DNA from 2 places in the Pseudomonas sp. SZ40 genome. Region 2 is predicted to be linked to the other one. Evidence: predicted binding sites of a transcription regulator. Region 2 holds the regulator's gene; the other holds the start of a gene.
The links. The regulator sigma-54, encoded in region 2, starts transcription at its own class of promoters, with help from an activator protein. The targets are predictions, from matches to a motif close to ANTGGCATNNANNTTGCTNT.
Positions count from the first base shown of each region.

Region 1: a site for sigma-54 is predicted at 1,492-1,511, ahead of flgB (flagellar basal body rod protein FlgB). Genes of this name have one in related genera too.

Region 1 covers NZ_JBQWIF010000024.1:69,022-76,213, reverse strand. Annotated here, with positions in the region: gene ACT9T4_RS18280 (chemotaxis protein CheV) at 1-340, shown strand, start outside; gene cheR (protein-glutamate O-methyltransferase CheR) at 447-1,274, shown strand; gene flgB (flagellar basal body rod protein FlgB) at 1,559-1,969, shown strand; gene flgC (flagellar basal body rod protein FlgC) at 1,981-2,424, shown strand; gene flgD (flagellar hook assembly protein FlgD) at 2,439-3,113, shown strand; gene ACT9T4_RS18255 (flagellar hook protein FlgE) at 3,157-4,638, shown strand; gene ACT9T4_RS18250 (flagellar basal body rod protein FlgF) at 4,835-5,575, shown strand; gene flgG (flagellar basal-body rod protein FlgG) at 5,623-6,408, shown strand; gene flgH (flagellar basal body L-ring protein FlgH) at 6,471-7,184, shown strand.
Region 2 covers NZ_JBQWIF010000004.1:195,747-202,938, forward strand. Annotated here, with positions in the region: gene mlaE (lipid asymmetry maintenance ABC transporter permease subunit MlaE) at 1-290, opposite strand, end outside; gene ACT9T4_RS05950 (ATP-binding cassette domain-containing protein) at 290-1,099, opposite strand; gene ACT9T4_RS05955 (KpsF/GutQ family sugar-phosphate isomerase) at 1,348-2,322, shown strand; gene ACT9T4_RS05960 (KdsC family phosphatase) at 2,322-2,843, shown strand; gene lptC (LPS export ABC transporter periplasmic protein LptC) at 2,853-3,422, shown strand; gene lptA (lipopolysaccharide transport periplasmic protein LptA) at 3,409-3,951, shown strand; gene lptB (LPS export ABC transporter ATP-binding protein) at 3,954-4,679, shown strand; gene ACT9T4_RS05980 (RNA polymerase factor sigma-54) at 4,847-6,355, shown strand; gene hpf (ribosome hibernation-promoting factor, HPF/YfiA family) at 6,436-6,744, shown strand; gene ptsN (PTS IIA-like nitrogen regulatory protein PtsN) at 6,760-7,192, shown strand, end outside.

The DNA.
Region 1 (7,192 bases), on a different contig from region 2:
GACGGTAGGGGTCGAGGTCACCGCCTTGAATGATGGACGCCAGGCGCTGGACTTCCTGCGAGCGATGGTCGACGAGGGCAAGGTGCCGGAGCAGGAACTGCTGATGATCATTTCCGATATCGAGATGCCGGAGATGGACGGTTATACCCTGACCGCTGCGATCCGCTCCGATCCGCGCATGCAGAAGCTGCACATTCTCCTGCATACTTCACTATCGGGTGTATTCAACCAGGCGATGGTGAAGAAAGTGGGGGCCAACGATTTTCTGGCGAAATTCCGTCCGGACGATCTGGCCTCTCGCGTGGTCGAACGCATCAAGTCGAGCGATCACTCGGCATAACGCAGGAATTGCCCGGATTCACTGAACGGGCGGTGGCGGCAAAATCGACAGGTGGGCCTTGGCCTACCTGCCGCATTCGATTTTTTAGATGGGCGAGGCTCAGCGAGTGTCTTCAGGTAATTTGGATTTCGAACAGTTCCGGATCTTTCTGGAAAAAGCCTGTGGCATCGTGCTGGGTAGCAATAAGCAGTACCTGGTTTCCAGTCGGCTGAACAAGCTGATGGAGACCAACGGCATCAAGACCCTGGGCGAACTGGTGCAGCGCATGCAGACCCAGCCGCGCAGTGGTCTGCGCGAGCAGGTGGTCGATGCCATGACCACCAACGAAACCCTGTGGTTTCGAGATGCCTATCCGTTCGAAGTGCTCAAGAATCGAGTGTTGCCCGAGCTGATCAAGGCCTACCCTGGGCAGCGCCTGCGAATTTGGTCGGCGGCCTGTTCGTCGGGGCAAGAGCCCTATTCGCTGTCGATGAGCATCGATGAGTTCGAGCGCAGCAACATCGGCCAGCTCAAGACCGGTGTGCAGATCGTGGCCACTGATCTTTCGCCGACCATGCTCAACAACTGCAAATCCGGTGAGTACGACAGCCTGGCGATGGGCCGCGGTCTTGCCCAGGAGCGGCTGCAGCGTTACTTCGACCCCAAGGGGCCGGGGCGCTGGGTGGTCAAACCGGCGATCAAGAGCCGCGTCGAGTTTCGCCCGCTGAACCTGCTGGACAGTTACGCCAGCCTCGGCAAGTTCGACATCGTGTTTTGCCGCAACGTGCTGATCTACTTCTCCGCCGATGTGAAGAAGGACATCCTTACGCGCATCCATGCGATGCTCAAGCCAGGCGGTTATCTGTTCCTTGGCGCTTCCGAAGCCCTCAATGGTTTGCCGGAGAAGTACCAGATGGTGCAGTGCAGCCCAGGGATCATTTACAAAGCCAAGTGATTCAGCGATAGCGAAAAGGAGGCCCCACCGGCCTCCTTTTTTCATTCGGTTCGTTCTCCTCGCCTGACGGTGTTCCGTCACCCTCGCGTCAGAAAAGCGGCAAGCCCTGGTTCAATTGCCGCTCTCAGCTTGCCAATCGGCGGAAAAGCTTTGCCGCCCGCGCCTGCCGCTTCCCTTTGTTTTAGCTTATCCAGCTGATTTATAAGATAAAAAATAAATTGGCACGTGCTTTGCTGAGAACTTTGCACGAAAACCGGCTGGCCGATACGGCAAAGGTTCCTGAGATGAGCATCAGCTTCGATAACGCGCTTGGCATTCACGAGAAGGCACTGGGCTTCCGCGCTCAGCGTGCCGAGGTGTTGGCCAATAACATGGCGAATGCCGATACCCCCAACTACAAGGCGCGAGATCTGGATTTCGCCTCCGTGTTGGCCCAGCAGGCTGCCAAGAGCAGCGGCAGCGGCAACTCCGGTCTGAAAACCACCAATAGCCGGCATATCGCAGCAGAAGGCGTGCCAATGGGCGATGCGGCGTTGGCTTATCGAACGCCGACTGCGCCATCGATCGATCAGAACACCGTGGACGCTCAGGTCGAGCAGGCCAACTATGCCGAGAACTCGGTGGCTTTCCAGACCAGCTTCACGCTGCTCAACAGCAAATTCAAAGGGCTCGTCAGCGCCCTGCGTGGTGAATAAAGGAGCCCGATATGTCACTTACCAGCGTTTTCAACATCGCCGGAACCGGCATGAGTGCCCAGAGCACTCGCCTGAATACCATTTCCAGCAACATCGCCAACGCCGAAACGGTGTCTTCCAGCATCGATCAGACCTACCGGGCTCGTCATCCGGTATTCGCCACCGTGTTTCAGCAGGCCCAGGGTGGCGAGAACGGTTCGCTGTTCGCCGATCAGGATCAGTCAGGCGCGGGTGTTCAGGTACTGGGTATCGTCGAGGACCAGAGCAGCCTGATGCCACGTTACGAGCCTAACCACCCGGCCGCCGACGAAGCGGGCTACGTGTACTACCCCAACGTCAACGTGGTCGAGGAGATGGCGGACATGATTTCTGCCAGTCGTGCCTTCCAGACCAACGTGGAAATGATGAATACCGCGAAGCAGATGATGCAGCGCGTTCTGACCTTGGGTCAGTGAGCCGGGAGTGAGAGATGAGCACTGTTGATGGCGTCAGCTCCAGTTCGGTACTGGACAAGTATCAGGTCAAGCAGGATTCCACCACGCAGAACAAGGAGCTGGGCAAGGACCAGTTCCTCAACCTGCTGGTGGCGCAGCTGAACAACCAGAACCCGCTTGAGCCTCAGGGCAATGGCGAGTTCATCGCCCAGCTGGCGCAGTTCAGTACCGTTGAGGGCGTCGAGAAGCTCAACTCGAGCATGGAAACCATTCTCTCCGGCTATCAGTCTTCCCAGGCCCTGCAGGCTTCTTCGCTGGTCGGTCGCAAGGTGATCGTGCCGGTGGACAAGGCGGTGGTCGATACCAGTGAAAGCTTCAAGGCCAGTGCCGTGCTGCCAACCAGCAGCAGCAACGTGTACGTCAACGTTTATGACACTGCCGGTGCGGTGGTGAGCCGCATCAACCTGGGTGAGCAGCAGGCTGGCAACGTGAGCTTCATCTGGGACGGCAAGGATGCCAGCGGCAATGTGATGAAACCGGGTACCTACAGGTTCGAGGCGCAGGCGACCTACGGCAACGAAACCAAGGGGCTCTACACCTTGCTGCCGGCCAACGTCGACAGCGTCACGCTGGGCGGCAACGAATTGATGCTCAATCTTGCGGGGGTCGGCAATGTGCCACTTTCGCAAGTGCAGGTCATTGGTCAGTAATTAACAGGCTATAACTGCCGGGCTTTCGGCAAGGAGATTTTTCATGTCGTTCAATATCGGTCTTAGCGGCCTGCGCGCTGCAACCAGTGACCTCAATGTGACCGGTAACAACATCGCCAACGCCGGTACTGCGGGCTTCAAGCAGTCGCGTGCCGAGTTCGCCGACCTGTATGCCTCGTCGATGCTCAGCAGTGGCTCCAACCCGATCGGTAGCGGTGTGCTGCTCAGCGATGTGTCCCAATTGTTCAGCCAGGGCAACATCAACTACACGCAGAACTCGCTGGATCTGGCCATTCAGGGCAACGGTTTTTTCCGCACCAGCAACAATGGCGATATCAGCTACACCCGTGCCGGTTACTTCGGTACTGATCGTGAAGGCTTCATCGTCAATAATTTCGGCCATAACCTGCAGGGTTATGGCGTGGATGCCAACGGTAATTTGCAGAACGGCATCATCGGCAACCTGAAGGTGGAAACGGCTAGCCAGGCGCCGAGGGCTACGTCCACCATTACTCAGCCGTTCAACCTGAACTCGACCGAGAGCGTTCCGGTGCTGCGCCAGAGCGCCTATGACGGCGCCTATCAAACCGCGTTCAACGGCTCTTTGTTGCCGGGTAACCCGAACCCGACGCCTGCCGAGATCGCGGCCGCCACTGCGGCTGCAACGCCTGCACAGCTTGCGGCTGCCAATGCGGCGGGGGCTGCGGCGGGTACCACTGCAGCCAACGCTTCGTTCAACCCGGCGGATCCGACCAGCTACAACCGTTCCACCTCGGTCAATATTTACGACGCCCAGGGCAATGCGCACTCCTTCACCCAGTACTTCGTGAAGACCGGAGCGAACAACTGGGACGTGAAGATTCTGGTGGACGGTCGTAATCCGCTGGATCCGACCAGTACTCAGGCGCTTTCGGCAGGGGTGAGCTTCGACTCGTCCGGCAAGCTGCAGACCATCGATCCGGCAAGGCTGAGCACAGGGTTGTCGATGAACCCTGATGGCACCCTCAGCATGAATGGCTGGGTGCCTGCGGCGCCGACCAATGCCGAGGGTACGACCTGGGCAGCAAACGGTTCCACGGCCAGCGGGGCGGTGAAGTTCGATTTCCGTGGGTCTTCGCAGTACAACAGTACGTTTGCGGTCGCCAAGGTCGAGCAGGACGGTTATAGCACCGGGGAGCTGTCGGGCCTGGAAATTGACGAGACCGGTGTTCTGTTCGCTCGCTATACCAATGGCCAGACCAAAGTTCAGGGCCAACTGGTGCTGGCCAACTTCGCCAACATGCAGGGGCTTACACCGGTTGGCAAAACGGCGTGGGTTCAATCGTCGGCATCTGGTGAGCCGGTCATCGGCACGCCAAAAAGCGGCACCCTGGGGTCGTTGCAGGCTGGGGCGCTGGAAGATTCCAACGTCGAGCTGTCGGATCAGCTGGTCAACCTGATCGTTGCCCAGCGCAACTATCAGGCCAACGCCAAAACCATCGAGACCGAGAGCGCCATCACGCAGACGATCATCAACCTGCGTTGATGCCCGCGTCAGGGAGTCGTTGCCGCTAGCGGCAACAACTCGCCAAGCGACAAATTTCAGGCTCCCTCGGGAGCCTGTTTCGTTTATATAAATCCAATAAAATCATTAGGTTGCGATTTTTTGTGGTTGGTGGCACGTGAATTGCTTTTAAGCTCTTGTCAGAGTCGCGGGCGAGTTGCCCCACCTCGGAGGAAACATGGACAAGATGCTGTACGTCTCCATGACTGGTGCCCACAACAACACGTTGGCCCAGCGTGCCCACGCCAACAATCTGGCGAACATCTCCACGAGCGGTTTTCGCCGCGATTTCGAGCAGGCGCGCTCGATGCCGATTTTTGGAGAAACGCAGCCTAGCCGTGTGTTCGCCATGAGCGAGCGACCCGGTACCGATTTCACGCCTGGCTCCTTGCAGGAAACCGGTCGTGATCTGGATGTGGCGATTGGTGGCAAGGGCTGGTTGGCCGTGCAGTCGCCCGATGGCACCGAAGCCTATGTGCGTACTGCGAGCCTCAACGTGGATGCCATGGGCATGCTGCGCACCGGTAATGGCATGCCGGTGATGGGCAATGCCGGGCCGATCGCCGTGCCGCCCGAGCAGAAGATCGAGATTGGCCAGGACGGCACCATCAGCATCCGTGCCCTGGGCGAGGCGCCCAATGTGTTGGCTGAGGTCGACAGGTTGCGGCTGGTGAACCCGGACCTCAAGCAGATGCAGAAGGGCAGCGACGGCATGATCCGTTTCAACGGCCCGCAGCCACCGGAAGCCGACGCCACCGTGCAGATCACTTCGGGCTTTCTCGAGTCCAGCAACGTCAATGCCGTCGAGGAAATGACCTCGATTCTGGCGCTGTCCCGGCAGTTCGAGCTGTCGGTAAAGATGATGCGTACCGCAGAAGACAATGACACCGCCATGGCGCGTGTCTTGCAAATGACCTGATAACCAAACGCGCGGCGCCATGAATCCGGCGCCCGAGGAGAAACGCTATGCTTCCGGCACTTTGGGTCAGCAAGACCGGCCTGTCCGCTCAGGACATGAACCTGACGACCATTTCCAACAACCTGGCCAACGTGTCCACCACGGGCTTCAAGCGCGATCGCGCCGAGTTCGAGGACCTGCTGTACCAGATCCGTCGCCAGCCTGGCGGTCAGTCCAGCCAGGACAGCCAGCTGCCTTCCGGCCTGCAGCTCGGTACCGGTGTGCGTATCAATGGCACGCAGAAGATCTTCACTGCCGGTAGCCTGCAGACCACCGAGCAGCCGATGGACATGGCGATCAACGGCCGCGGCTTCTTTCAGGTACTGATGCCCGATGGCACGGTGTCCTACACCCGTGACGGCAGCTTTCACCTGAACTCCGATGGCCAGGTGGTGACGTCTCAGGGTTTCGCGCTGGAGCCGGCCATCGTGCTGCCACCGGAAGTGCGTACCTTCACCGTGGGTGAGGACGGCACCGCGTCGGTGACCACCACCGGCAACCCGCAGCCGCAGATCGTCGGCAACATCCAGATCACCGACTTCATCAACCCGGCGGGTCTGGAAGCGATCGGCAACAACCTGTTCCTGGAGACCGCCTCCAGCGGTGCGCCGCAGGTCGGCACGCCCGGCCTCAACGGCTTGGGTACGACCCTGCAGAACACCCTGGAAAACTCCAACGTCAGCGTGGTCGAGGAGATGGTCAACATGATCACCACTCAGCGCGCCTACGAGATGAACTCCAAGGTCATCTCCACCGCTGACCAGATGCTGTCCTTCATCACGCAGAACCTTTAAGAAACCCGGGGTAGGGCAGCAGCTCACCCCCTGATACGCCTGAACGCTGTGAGGTAGTGGTTATGAACCGCTTGGTGTGTGTGTTCTCGATTCTCGGCAGCGTAGCGCTGAGTGGCTGCGTGGCGCCGGTCGCCAAGCCCAACGATCCGTACTACGCACCTGTGTTGCCACGCACGCCGCTGCCGGCCGCGCAGAACAATGGCTCGATCTTCCAGTCGGGCTTCGAGAACAATCTGTACGGCGACCGCAAGGCGTTCCGCGTGGGTGATGTGATTACCATCAGCCTGAGCGAGCGCATGCAGGCCAGCAAGAACGCCAGCTCGCAGATGTCCAAGGACAGTAATGCCAATATCGGCCTGACGTCGCTGTTCGGCGGTGGCGTATCGATCGACAACCCCAGCTCCAGCCTCAATCCGCTGAAGGCCGAGAACCTGGGACTCAGTGCCCAGTACGGCGCCCAGCGTGACACCAATGGTTCCGGCCAGGCCGGGCAGAGCAACAGCCTGACCGGTTCGATCACCGTGACCGTGGCCGAAGTACTGCCCAACGGGTTGCTGGTCGTGCGCGGTGAGAAGTGGATGACCCTCAACACCGGTGACGAGCTGGTGCGCATCGCCGGTCTGGTTCGTTCCGACGACGTTGCTCGTGACAACACCGTGGCCTCGACCCGTATCGCCGATGCACGCATCACCTATTCCGGTACTGGCGCCTTCGCCGATGCCAGTCAGCCAGGTTGGCTGGATCGCTTTTTCGTCAGCCCGCTGTGGCCGTTCTGAGGTTCATG
Region 2 (7,192 bases):
AGGGCGACCATCTGCCCGACCGCCTGCTCGGACCCGTACTTGGCGAGAATGCTGAACCCCTGCAGAGAAAGCACCATGCCGATGAACAGGCCGGAAACCACGATGATCGCGAGCGACAGCACGCCCACCGAATACAGCTGCTTGATCAGCAGTTGCAGCGAGTTGCCCGACGTACCGCGACCGAACAGCGCGCGCAGCAGAAAGATCGTCGAACGCCCCAGCGAGGCGACCACGTCGATACCCGCACGCCCGAACAGGCGTACGCGTTCGAGTGTAGATGTCCTGCGCATCAGCGCCCCCCCAGTAAATCGTCGTGGTAGCTCGGCGCTTGAAAATGAAACGGGACCGGCCCGTCTGGCGTGCCCTGCATGAATTGGCGCACCCGTGGATTCTCGGAGTCGCGCAACTCGGCAGGCGTTCCCTGCCCCAGCACCTGACTGTCACCGACCACATAGATGTAGTCGGCGATGCTCGCGGTTTCCGCCAGATCGTGGGAGACCACGATGCTGGTGATACCCAGGGCATCGTTGAGCAGACGGATCAGGCGCACCAGCACGCCCATGGCGATCGGGTCCTGGCCGACGAACGGCTCGTCGTACATCAGAATCTGCGGATCCAGGGCAATCGCCCGGGCCAGCGCGACGCGCCGCTTCATACCGCCGGACAGCTCATCGGGCATCAATTCGATGGCACCACGCAAGCCGACTGCCTGCAGTTTCATCAGGACAATGTCACGAATCATTTCTTCGGGGAGCTGGGTATGCACCCGCAACGGGAACGCCACGTTCTCGAACACGTCGAGGTCGGTGAACAACGCGCCACTCTGAAACAGCACGCCCATCTGCTTGCGCATGTCGAACAGCTCGCTGCGCGACAGGTCGGGCAGATTCAGGCCGTTGACGTGTATCTGACCCGCGCTCGGGCGCAGCTCGGCGGCTATCAGCCGCAACAAGGTGGTCTTGCCGCACCCGGAGGGGCCCATGATCCCGGTGACCTTGCCCCGCGGTATGCATATGTCGACGTTCTTGAAGATGTGCCGCTCGCCGCGTTGAAAACTGACGTTTTTCAACTCGACCGCGTACTGATTTTCGGCGCTCATCGGAACTCCATTGCGTACTGCCTTCCTAATCAGACGCCCAGCATCGGAATAAGGGCACGGCGATCGGCCATGCGGGCCAAAAATGGCAGCGGACTATAGCATTCGCGCCAATGGCCGCCAAAGCCGAGCAAGACCGACGTTCAGGCTTGTGACAGCTTTGCCACTTTTGCGCAGCGCCATGAATGATGAGTCCTGTAGTCTTTCCCGCTATAATCCCTGTCTTTTTCGTACAGCAGCCCAAGCAGAGCATGAACCAGACCCGCGACCTGATTGATTCCGCACAGCGCACCATCCGCCTCGAGATCGAGGCGGTGCAAGAGCTGCTGCCTCGTATCGACGCCGATTTCGTCAAGGCATGCGAGCTGATTCTCGCCAGCAAGGGCCGCGTGGTCGTGGTCGGCATGGGCAAATCAGGGCATATCGGCAACAAGATCGCCGCCACCCTGGCCAGCACCGGTACCACCGCATTTTTCGTGCACCCTGCCGAAGCCAGCCACGGCGACATGGGCATGATCACCCGTGACGACGTCGTGCTCGCGCTGTCCAACTCGGGCTCCACGGCCGAAATCGTCACACTGCTGCCGCTGATCAAGCGCCTCGGCATTACCCTGATCAGCATGACCGGCAACCCGGAGTCGCCGCTGTCCAAGGCTGCCGAAGTCAACCTCGACACCCGCGTAGCCAAGGAAGCCTGCCCACTCAACCTGGCGCCGACCTCTTCCACCACCGCCTCGCTGGTACTTGGCGACGCCCTGGCCATCGCGCTGCTGGAGGCCCGCGGCTTCACCGCCGAAGACTTCGCCTTCTCCCATCCGGGCGGTGCCCTGGGTCGCCGCCTGCTGCTCAAGGTCGAGAACGTCATGCACGCGGGCGAGAGCCTGCCGCAGGTCAAACGCGGCACCAGCCTGCGTGATGCATTGCTGGAAATGACCCAGAAAGGCCTGGGCATGACCGCGGTCCTTGAAAACGACGGTCGTCTGGCCGGGATCTTCACCGACGGTGACCTGCGCCGCGCCCTGGACAAAGGCATCGATGTACGTGATGCGCGCATCGACGACGTCATGACCCCGCACGGCAAGACCGCTCGTGCCGATATGCTCGCTGCCGAGGCCCTGAAGATAATGGAAGACAACAAGATCAGCGCGCTGGTGGTAATCGACACCAGTGGTTACCCGGTAGGCGCCTTCAACCTTGGCGACCTGCTGCGCGCGGGGGTCATGTGATGAACGACCTTCTGCAGCGCGCTCGCGCAATCAAACTGGCGATCTTCGACGTCGACGGCGTGCTTACCGACGGCAAGCTGTACTTCCTGGTCGACGGCAGCGAGTTCAAGACCTTCAATACCCTGGACGGTCAGGGCATCAAGATGCTGATCAACTCAGGCGTACGCACCGCTATCATCAGCGGCCGCAAGACCCCGGTGGTCGAGCGTCGCGCACAGAATCTGGGTATCCAGCATCTGTACCAGGGCCGTGAAGACAAACTCGACGTGCTCGACGAGCTGCTCGCCGAGCTGGGCCTGAGCTACGAACAGGTGGCCTACCTGGGCGATGACCTGCCGGACCTGCCGGTGATTCGCCGCGTCGGCCTGGGCATGGCGGTAGCCAGCGCCAACGGCTTCGTGCGCGAGCATGCCCACGGCGTCACCGAAGCGCGTGGCGGCGAAGGTGCGGCCCGCGAATTCTGCGAACTGATCATGCGCGGCCAGGGCACTCTCGAAGCCGCCCAGTCCGCCTACCTCTAGGGCCTGCCGATGCTGCGCAAATTCATCACTCCCGTCCTGCTGACCTTCGGTGCACTGCTGCTGGTGGCCGCCGGGTACTGGAACATCAATCCAGACAGTTTCTCCAGCGCGCCACAGCAGAGCGGGCCGGACAATCCGATCGACTTCTACGCCGTGAATGCCCGCAGCGTGCAATACCTGCCCGACGGCAAGGTGCAGAGCGACATGACCAGCGACCGCCTGGAGCACGTGCAGAGCACCGACGTCACCCTGCTGACCGAGCCGCGCATGAATCTGTTCCGCGGCACCGAACTTCCCTGGAAGGTGCGCAGCGCCCGTGGCGAGGTAGGCCCGGATGGCGAAGAGGTCGAATTGATCGATCAGGTGCGCGTGGAGCGCACGGACGAAAAAGGCCGCCCCACTATACTCACCACCAGCCGCCTGACCGTATTCCCACAGAAGGAATATGCGCAGACCCAGCAAGCCGTTAGAATCGACGCGGCCAACGGGGTGACCACGGCACAAGGAATGAAAGCGTACTTGAATGACGGCAGGATGCTCCTGCAGTCCAACGTAAGAGGCCAGCATGAGGTTCGTTAAAACCCTCCCCCTACTTCTCAGCCTCGGCGCCACGCTCGGAAGCGCAAGCGCCTGGGCTCTGCCGAGCGACCGCGATCAACCGATCCGCGTGCAGGCCGACAGTGCTGAGCTGGACGACAAGCAAGGCGTGGCGGTGTACCGCGGCGATGTCGTCATCACTCAGGGCACCCTGAAAATCACTGGCGACACCGTCACCATCACCCAGAATGCACAGGGCGATATCGACGTGTTCACCTCGGTGGGCAAACCGGCCTACTACGAGCAGAAGCCGTCTGCCGACAAGCAGATCGTCAAGGCCTACGGCCTGACCATCCAATACTTCGCGGCCAATGAACGCATCGTGCTGATCGACCAGGCCAAGGTGGTTCAGGAAGGCAACACCTTCGAAGGCGAGAAGATCGTCTATGACACCCAGCGTCAGATCGTCAATGCTGGTCGCGCCACGGGCACCAACGTGTCGACCCCGCGCCCGCGCATCGACATGGTGATTCAGCCGCAGAAGAAACCCGCCGCCGAGCAGGGCCAATAACGATGGCAACACTGAAAGCCCAGCATCTGGCAAAAAGCTACAAGGGTCGCCAGGTCGTTCGCGACGTCAGCCTGAGCATCGAAAGCGGGCAGATCGTCGGCCTGCTCGGCCCCAACGGCGCCGGCAAAACCACCTGCTTCTACATGATCGTCGGCCTGGTTCAGGCCGATCAGGGCCGCGTGCTGATCGACGATCTCGACGTCAGCCACCAACCCATGCATGGCCGTGCTCGCGCCGGTATCGGCTACCTGCCTCAGGAAGCCTCGATCTTTCGCAAGCTGAGCGTCTCCGACAACATCATGGCGATCCTGGAAACGCGCAAGGACCTCAACCGTGCGCAGCGTCTGCAGGAGCTGGAAAGCCTGCTGCAGGAATTCCACATCACGCACATCCGCGACAACCTGGGCATGAGCCTCTCGGGTGGCGAACGCCGCCGCGTCGAAATCGCCCGCGCCCTCGCCACCTCGCCGAAATTCATCCTTCTCGATGAGCCCTTCGCCGGCGTCGACCCGATCTCGGTCGGTGACATCAAGCAAATCATTCACCACCTCAAGGCCAAAGGCATTGGCGTGCTGATCACCGACCACAACGTGCGCGAAACCCTGGATATCTGCGAAACCGCCTACATCGTCAGCGATGGTCAACTGATCGCCGAAGGCGATTCCGCTGCGATCCTGGCCAACCAGGTGGTCAAGGAAGTCTATCTGGGCCACGAATTCCGCCTGTAACGAATTTCCCGCCGATGAACGCCCAGCGCCCGCTACCCACGACAGGGTCGTAATGAAATGGTAACGGGCTCTAGGCAAAGCACTCGGATTCAGGCATATAATTTGCTTCCTAGTGGCGCTTTGGCGCCCTGTCGTGGATCGCGCACAGACGCCAGATAAGGTCTGCAATGAAACCATCGCTAGTCCTGAAAATGGGCCAGCAGCTGACGATGACACCGCAGCTGCAACAAGCCATTCGCCTGCTCCAACTGTCCACGCTGGATCTGCAACAGGAGATCCAGGAGGCACTGGAGTCGAACCCGATGCTCGAGCGTCAGGAAGAAGGCGACGACTTCGACAATTCGGACCCCATGGCCGACGGCGCGGAAAGCGCACCCACGGCGGCCGCTCAGGAAGAGAAATTTCAGGAACCAACTTTCCAGGAAAACACCCAGACCGTCGACAATCTGGAAGAAGGCGAATGGGGCGAGCGAATCCCCAGCGAACTGCCGGTCGACACGGCCTGGGAAGACGTCTATCAGACCAGCGCCAGCAGCCTGCCAAGCAATGATGACGACGAGTGGGACTTCACCACTCGCACCTCTGCCGGCGAGAGCCTGCAGAGTCACATGCTCTGGCAACTCAACCTGGCACCTATGTCCGACAAGGACCGCCTCATCGCAGTGACGCTGATCGACTGCATCAATGGTCAGGGCTACCTCGAGGAAACCCTCGAAGAAATCACCGACGCCTTCGACCCCGAACTCGATGTCGAGCTCGATGAAGTCGAAGCCGTGCTGCACCGCATCCAGCAGTTCGAGCCTTCCGGCATCGCCGCCCGCGACCTGCGCGAGTGCCTGCTTCTGCAACTGCGCCAACTGCCGGCCAATACCCCCTGGCTGAGCGAGGCCCAGCGCCTCACCAGTGACTACCTCGACCTGCTCGGCAGCCGCGACTACAGCCAGCTGATGCGCCGCATGAAGCTCAAGGAAGACGAGCTGCGCCCGGTCATCGAGCTGATTCAGAGCCTCAACCCGCGCCCCGGTTCGCAGATCGAATCGAGCGAGCCCGAGTACGTGGTGCCTGACGTGATCGTGCGCAAGCACAACGATCGCTGGCTGGTGGAACTCAACCAGGAGGCCATGCCTCGCCTGCGCGTCAACGCGCAGTACGCAGGTTTCGTGAAGCGCGCCGACTCCAGCGCCGACAACACCTTCATGCGCAATCAGTTGCAGGAAGCACGCTGGTTCATCAAGAGCCTGCAGAGCCGCAACGAAACCCTGATGAAGGTCGCGACGCAGATCGTCGAACACCAGCGCGGCTTCCTCGACTACGGCGACGAAGCCATGAAGCCGTTGGTACTGCACGACATCGCCGAAGCGGTGGGCATGCACGAGTCGACCATCTCGCGTGTCACCACCCAGAAGTACATGCATACACCGCGTGGCATTTACGAGCTGAAATACTTCTTCTCCAGCCACGTCAGCACCTCCGAAGGCGGCGAATGTTCGTCCACCGCGATCCGCGCGATCATCAAGAAACTGGTCGCCGCGGAAAATGCGAAAAAGCCATTGAGCGATAGCAAGATCGCTGGTTTACTGGAAGCACAGGGCATTCAAGTGGCGCGCCGCACAGTCGCCAAGTACCGTGAATCGCTCGGTATAGCGCCTTCGAGCGAACGCAAACGACTGATGTGAGCGGCCTTGTAGTAGAGCCCCAGTGTTCCTGCGGCAGGTGTATAGCCTGCCACTCACACACGGCAACAAGGAGAAGCGGTATGCAAGTCAACATCAGTGGGCACCAGCTGGATGTGACAGACGCACTACGCAGCTACATCGAGGAAAAGCTCGGACGTCTCGAGCGGCACTTCGACAAGATCACCAATGTGCAGGTCATCCTGGAGGTCGAGAAGCTCAAGCAGAAAGTCGAAGCCACCTTGCACATCGCCGGAGGCGAAGTGGTGGCCAATGCCGAGCATGAAGACATGTACGCCGCCATCGATCTACTGACCGACAAACTTGACCGCCAACTCATCAAGCACAAGGAAAAACAGCTCGACCGCCAGCAGGGCGCAATGGCCCGCTGACCTCGTCCTTCTCCTATGATCCGACTTGAAAATATCCTGACCCCCGGCCGTTCCCTCGTGAACGTGCCGGGCGGCAGTAAAAAGCGTGTACTCGAACAGATAGCTGCCGTGATCGCGCGCGACCTGCCCGATCTCGATGGCCAGACCATCTATGAAAGCCTGATCGCCCGGGAGAAACTCGGCTCGACCGGTTTCGGCAATGGCATCGCCATTCCTCATTGCCGCTTGCCCGGATGCAGTTCACCGATCAGTGCGCTGCTGAAACTCGACGCCGCGGTGGATTTCGACGCAATCGATGGCGCCCCTGTCGATTTGCTGTTCGTGCTGCTGGTTCCCGAAGCAGCGACCGATGAGCACCTGGAACTGCTGCGCCAGATCGCCAGCATGTTCGACCGCGAGGACGTTCGCGAGCGACTGCGCCAGGCTCAGGACAGTCAATCGCTGTACC